Linked DNA regions of Pseudovibrio sp. M1P-2-3. The protein of the gene in region 1 interacts with the protein of each later gene in a pairwise test. Links are inferred from orthologs where the notes say so. Each region holds a gene or a part of one and is shown on either strand. Other genes may lie near its edges.

Region 1 (3,252 bases):
CAATCGGCATGCATGAATCTACCGTCAGCCGTGTGACCTCCAACAAATATATCGCAACGCCCCGAGGGATTTACGAGCTGAAATATTTCTTCTCATCGACGATTTCTTCTGTTGAAGGTGGGGAGGGGCATTCCTCAGAATCTGTTAAGCATAAAATCAAACAACTTATTGATGCGGAAAGCCCGAAAGCAATTCTTTCAGACGATACAATCGTTAAACTTCTGAAAGGAGAGGGAGTGGATATCGCCCGCAGAACTGTGGCAAAGTACCGCGACGTCTTAAAGATTCCCTCTTCCGTCCAACGACGCAGAGAGAAGCGAATTTCTAGCTAACTCATTAAAATTAAAGGTAATTTTGTGACTGACCTTAGGTCACTTTTTGGTGTATTGACAATTGTTAAGTTAATAATTATCAAGCCGGATGTGTCGTAATGTACGAAAAGAGTGGCACTTTTTTTCTAAGTGGTCCATTCTGACAATTGTAGAAGGCTGGTGCTTTTGAAAGGCTTGCCTTTCTGCGAAACATAGTCGACACAAAACATATGAGGTTCCCATGACATTGCGAATTTCGGGAAGAAACGTGGACATCGGTGACGCAACGCGCGGCCACGTCGAGAACCGGATTGCAGACGCGCTGGAGAAGTATTATCCGGGTGCTTACACAGGTCATGTGACAATATCGCGAGAGGGGTCTGGCTTTAGATCTGAATGTACGATCCACCTGAGCACAGGTGTGGTCCTTCAGGTTTCTGGCGACAATCACGACCCTAGACAAAGTTTCGACATTGCGGCAGAGCGTATGGAAAAACGTCTGCGCCGCTACAACAGAAAGCTAAAGGCACATCACGGAAATGGAGCTGACAGAGATTCTCTGGATGCGACATCCTATGTTTTAGCTGAACCGGAAGAAGAAGAGGAAGTACCAGCAGACTACAAGCCACTTGTTGTTGCAGAAACGTCAGCAGCTGTTAAAACCATGACAGTTGGTATGGCCGTTATGGAACTGGATTTGAGTGAAGCCCCTGTAGTTATGTTCCGGAATGCGGGAAATGGCGGAGTTAACGTTGTATTTCGCAGGACAGACGGCAATATTGGATGGATTGACCCCGTGTTAGCCGAGGCTGGTAAGCCAAGTTAAACTTCGGCAGTTTATAAAACTGATGAAAACGTGCAAAGCCGGTTCTCCGGCTTTGTGCCTTTAGGAGAGTATGGATTAGAGAATGGAGCTCGTTGAACTATTAAGTCCCGAGGCTATTTTGCCAAATTTGAAGGCCAACAGCAAAAAACAGGCGCTTCAAGAAGTGGCCTCACGCGCTGCCACAGTCTGCGGACAGGATGAGCGCGATATTTTTGAGACTTTGTTACAGCGAGAGCAACTTGGATCCACCGGAGTTGGCAATGGCATTGCAATTCCCCATGGCAAGATGCTGTCGTTATCCAGTCTTCATGGCGTTTTCGCGCGACTGGACAAGCCCATAGACTTTGACAGTTTGGATGACCAGCCGGTCGATCTGATTTTTGTTTTGCTGGCACCCGAAGGAGCTGGTGCTGACCATTTGAAAGCTCTGGCCCGTGTGGCGCGATTGCTTCGTGATGGTGAGGTTGCTTCCAAATTGCGTGCAACCAAAGACAGCGCAGCAATTTACTCGATTTTAACCCAGCCGTTGGCCTCGCCAACCGCAGCTTGAATAATCATGCCTCGAATTTTCGGGGCATGTTTTTTTTGGGATGATCTGCAACAGCTTTTACGAGAACACCAGTGTGCGTTCATTATGTGTGCAGCACGGATCTCAGCCTTTTAAATATCGTAAATTAAACAAAAAATACTCTGGCTCATCGCTGCCAACACTGCAGGTATGGGCACTTACAGCGTATCTCCGAAAAGTGGATGCGGTTTTCGGATAAAGATACGCGCAAACAAAAACTTAAAGCGGTGAAGTGTTTCTATTAAAACGCAAACTGCTTTAAAACTCTAGCTTTCCCTAGAATACATTCGATTAAATAACCTTGGATGCGTTGAACCGTGATGGGACGAGCGTTTTGCTGCGTGATTCCAATAAACGGTATCCGTTGACGGAAGATAAATTTTTGGATGTCTCTGGGCTTTAACGCACATTCAATTATCAAAGTGTAGTCTGCATACTCAACAAGCAGTAGCCTTTACTCGAACTCCTGACTATGTTGACAGGACCCCCTCAGACTTTGCAAGGTTGAGGCATGACCATACCTCCTCGTCTTACGCCTGACATGGCTTTGTTTTTGGACTTCGATGGAACGCTTGTCGAAATTGCAGAAAAACCGGATGCTATTTACCTTGAACCGGTAATGGCTGAATGTCTCTTGCAGACTTACCACGGGTTAAACGGAGCGCTGGCTCTCATTTCCGGTCGGTCAATTCGTGAGCTGGACTACTATTTAAATCCAACGGTTTTGCCTGCTGCGGGACTACACGGTTTGGAGCGCCGCCTCTCTTTGGAAGAGGGGATTGTGGCGCTGGACAGCTGGCCAGGTGTTTGCGAGTTGAAAGAAAAGCTCATTCTCTCCGGAGTTTTACATGGGGGTGTTGTGTTGGAGGACAAGGGCAGTGCGCTTGCCGTCCATTATCGGGCCTGCCCGGAGCGCGAAGCAGACGTGCGCGGGACCCTATGCGATTTGGCGGAGCAATTTCCATCCTTGCATGTGATTTTCGGCAATATGGTCGCCGAAGCGAAACCCAAAGGTGAAGACAAGGGGACTGCAGTACGGCGGTTTTTGGAAATGCCTGTCTTCAAGAACCGGCTGCCAGTTTTCATTGGCGATGATGTGACAGATGAAGACGGCATTCGAGCTGTTCAGGAGCTGGGAGGGTATGGAATTAAAGTTGGAGAACAACAAAGTGAAGCAGCCTTTCGGCTGAAGGATGTGGAGAGCGTTGGCGTTTGGCTTTGCCAGACGTATGTTGAACGTTTTTTTGAAATGCAGGCGAGACAAAACCTCATCGACAGGCAAGGCACAGCGGAGACAGGCTAAATGGCTGAAGCACAGATTAAATCTTTTCCAGTGAAACCGCTCAGTGAGCCGGACCTCAATATGGCTTTGATTGGAAACTGTTCCTTTGCTGGATTGATTGACACTATGGGACGGATTGTCTGGTGCTGCTTACCCCGTTTTGACGGAGACCCCGTATTCCATTCGCTTTTGGGGACCAATGGCGAGGAAGGGGACGGAACTTTCATTGTTGAACTTTTGGGGGCGGTGCGGAGTGAGCAAACCT
Region 2 (3,203 bases), 2.4 Mb from region 1 along the record:
GAATATACATTGTTTAGGCAACTGCTAGTTTAGTCAACTCAGACCTTTCGTGAAATGTTTTTATTAATTCATGCGTAATTAACCCGACGGAACCATCTCCAACTAAAGTTCCATCTACTTTCACTACTGGTACAATCGGCCCGGAAGCAGAAGTAACAAATGCCTCCGTAGCATTTTGGGCTTCATAAACTGTGAACGGTCTTTCCTCTAGCTGAAACCCCAGCATTTCCGCGAGTTTCACAACACCACTCCTTGTGACTCCTTTCAGAATTCCATGATCATCGGGCCGAGTTAACAACACGTTGTCTTTAGTTACTATCCAAGCGTTCGTTGAACTGCCCTCTGTAATAAAGCCCTCTTTATCCACAAACCATGCTTCGCCGGCCCCTGCATCCCTTGCTTTTTGCTTAGCTAAAACGTTGGGGAGTAACCCAATTGTCTTAATATCTACCCTCTCCCAACGATTCTCCGGTGTCGTTATGACGGCGATACCATTTTGCTGAGCTTTTAACTTCTTCAACTGAGGAACAGAACGCGCTGTTACAACGAGAGAGGGCTTAACTTCGGAACTTGGAAAAAAATGGTTCCTTGAAGATACGCCTCTGGTGACTTGAAGGTAAATTATACCATTTTTAACCAGATTTTTCCGTAGAACCTCCTCCAAGATCCTCTTCAAGGCATTGCGACTCATTGAGAACTGAATGTTCAACTCACGCAAAGAGCGGTCAAGTCGGTTTAGGTGTGCCGTCAGATCTACCAAGTGGCCCTGCAAAACCTCACAGACTTCATAGACACCGTCGGCAAACTGGTAGCCGCGATCTTCAATATGCACGGCTGCAGTCGCGTGGGGAAGATAGCGTCCATTAACATAGGCAACACGAGACATACACTTCTCCTGAGTGCTTGATTGTCATAGAAAATACTAGAAGAACTCCAGTGATACGCGGAACATTTGCTCAACTTGGCGAACTTTATCTGCTACTGCAAAAATTACCACTCGGTCATTGGCCATTACACGATCATCGCCAGTCGGACTGATCACCTCGCCCCTCCGATAAATTGCCCCAATTCTAATGCCTTCAGATAGGTCAATTTCACGTAAAGGCCGACCAACTAGAGGGGAGGTCTCCAAGGCTTCGGCTTCAATCACCTCCGCCGCACCGTTTTGAAGTGCATGAACGGAACGAATACGTCCACGCCTCACATGTTGCAGTATTTTGGAAATTGTGACTTGACGAGGGTTCACAAATGTATCAATCCCCAAAGCATTTGCAAATGCAGGGTAGCTGGAGTTGTTCAGCAAAGCCAAATTCCTTTCGCATCCCATTTTCTTTGCCATCACACAGGATAGGACGTTGACTTCATCAACATTTGTAAGCGCGACTGCGATATCACAATCTTGAACATCCGCCTCTTGTAATACAACCTGATCAAGAGCACTGCCATGCAATACAACGGTGCGCCTCATTTCATCAGCAATGCGAACAGCCCTTTCTCTGGATTGTTCAATAATCTTGACCTTGGTCCTGATTTGCCGACTTTCCAGATGCCGAGCAACATACGAGCCGATATTCCCTCCACCAGCAATAAGTACCCGCTTGGCTTCAGGCTCTTCATGCCCAAAAATACTCAGCGTTCTGCGAACTTGATCCTTCTTGCAGCAGACGTAGGCCAAGTCTCCTTCTCGAATCATATCACCGCTTCGAGGAACAAATATTTTTCCCTGACGGGCAATTCCAACCACTACCGAGTTCAAATCAGGAAACAGACCCGTTAACTGACGCAAGGGGGTGTTGAGAACGGGACAATCTGCTCTACAGTCGATGCCAACAACAATAATATTATCGTCTCCAAAACGGACTGTTTCCATGGCTCCAGGCAGCAAAAGACGCCGTAACACCATGTCCCCTACCTCAATCTCAGGAGAAATAATAACATCAATAGGCATGTTATCCCGAGAGAACAAATTACGATTATCCGAGATGAGGTAACTTTGAGCTCTTACCCGCGCAACTTTAGTTGGAACATTGAAGAGTGAATGGGCAACCTGACAGGCCACCATATTAACTTCATCATAAAGAGTGACAGCAATGATCATATCCGCCTGATCCGCGCCAGCTTGAGCCAGCACGTCAGGGTGCGCACCATGCCCGACAAATCCACGGACATCCAGTGTATCACGAATGACATTTACGAGCTGTGGTGAGGAGTCAATAACAGATACATCATTTTGCTCCAATGCAAGTTTTTCGGCAATGCCATAGCCAACTTGCCCTGCCCCACAAATCACAACTTTCATTTTTGTTCCTTAAAGGCAAATTACAGCTCAAGCGCACAGCGAGCGTCAAGGCCATAGTGAACACAGTACAAGGACTTAATTATCCATTTTAAAGCACAGAATCACTACAGCTTATATCGATCAAATACAATACGGGGCCAGATACCTACATATATGGATAAAAATCCTTTTATCACAAAGAAAACAACCTACGACAGACCAAGGGACTTGAGCTTCCGGTGTAATGCCGATCTTTCCATTCCGATATATTCGGCGGTACGGGAGATGTTACCACCAAAACGTTTCACCTGAGCTTGAAGATAGGCACGCTCAAACTGCTCCCGCGCATCTCGTAGTGGCAACGACATAAGCTCATCCGCTCCAGTATCTCCCGGCATAGTCGGTAGTGTGGATGCAACCTCAGAAGGCAATAGGTCGGCAGAAATTACTGCCTCTTGATCTGCTCTAGTTAAAATTAGTAGGCGCTCTACATTATTTCTAAGCTGACGGATATTTCCAGGCCAATCATGGGTTTGCAGAACAGCCATTGCATCTTCACCAATCCGGCGCATTGGTAAGCCTGAAGCCGCAGAAATCTGCTGCATAAAGAAATGTATGAGCTGCGGAATATCTTCACGTCGTTCAGAGAGAGCGGGAACACGCAGCGGAACAACACTTAAACGGTGATATAGATCTTCGCGGAAATTCCCGTTATTGACTTCTTCTTCCATGTTGCAGCTGCTTGAGGATAAAACTCTAACATCCACTTCAACAGTGTTTGCTCCGCCCACACGGTTAAATCTCTGCTCGGTCAGAACTCGCAAAATCTTATTCTGGGTTTCTCGAGGCATATCGGCAATTTCATCTAAATAAAGAGTACCGCCATGCGCTTGCTCCAGTGCCCCGATTTTCCTAGGGACACCTT

The links.
Region 2: the proteins of ptsN (region 1) and trkA interact in binary tests that used the Escherichia coli proteins (3 or more experiments, as listed by UniProt). The link is inferred for Pseudovibrio sp. M1P-2-3 from one-to-one orthologs.

The regions. Positions count from the first base shown.
Region 1 is NZ_JARRCW010000001.1:236,566-239,817, forward strand. What follows is about bases 27-2,953. They hold ptsN (PTS IIA-like nitrogen regulatory protein PtsN), read left to right. Parts: upstream 27-1,219; coding sequence 1,220-1,687; downstream 1,688-2,953. Other genes in these bases: rpoN (RNA polymerase factor sigma-54), read left to right, coding at 27-332; hpf (ribosome hibernation-promoting factor, HPF/YfiA family), read left to right, coding at 553-1,137; otsB (trehalose-phosphatase), read left to right, coding at 2,217-2,953. In the rest of the region: more of rpoN, read left to right, coding at 1-26; more of otsB, read left to right, coding at 2,954-3,008; P6574_RS01135 (glycoside hydrolase family 15 protein), read left to right, coding at 3,009-3,252. UniProt on the Escherichia coli protein: Seems to have a role in regulating nitrogen assimilation.
Region 2 is NZ_JARRCW010000001.1:2,646,603-2,649,805, forward strand. The notes cover bases 112-2,989. They hold trkA (Trk system potassium transporter TrkA), read right to left. Parts: upstream 2,300-2,989; coding sequence 923-2,299; downstream 112-922. Other genes in these bases: P6574_RS11475 (D-amino-acid transaminase), read right to left, coding at 112-886; ntrX (nitrogen assimilation response regulator NtrX), read right to left, coding at 2,488-2,989. Outside these bases: more of P6574_RS11475, read right to left, coding at 14-111; more of ntrX, read right to left, coding at 2,990-3,203. UniProt on the Escherichia coli protein: Part of the constitutive potassium transport systems TrkG and TrkH. May regulate the transport activity of TrkG and TrkH systems. Binds to NAD(+) and NADH.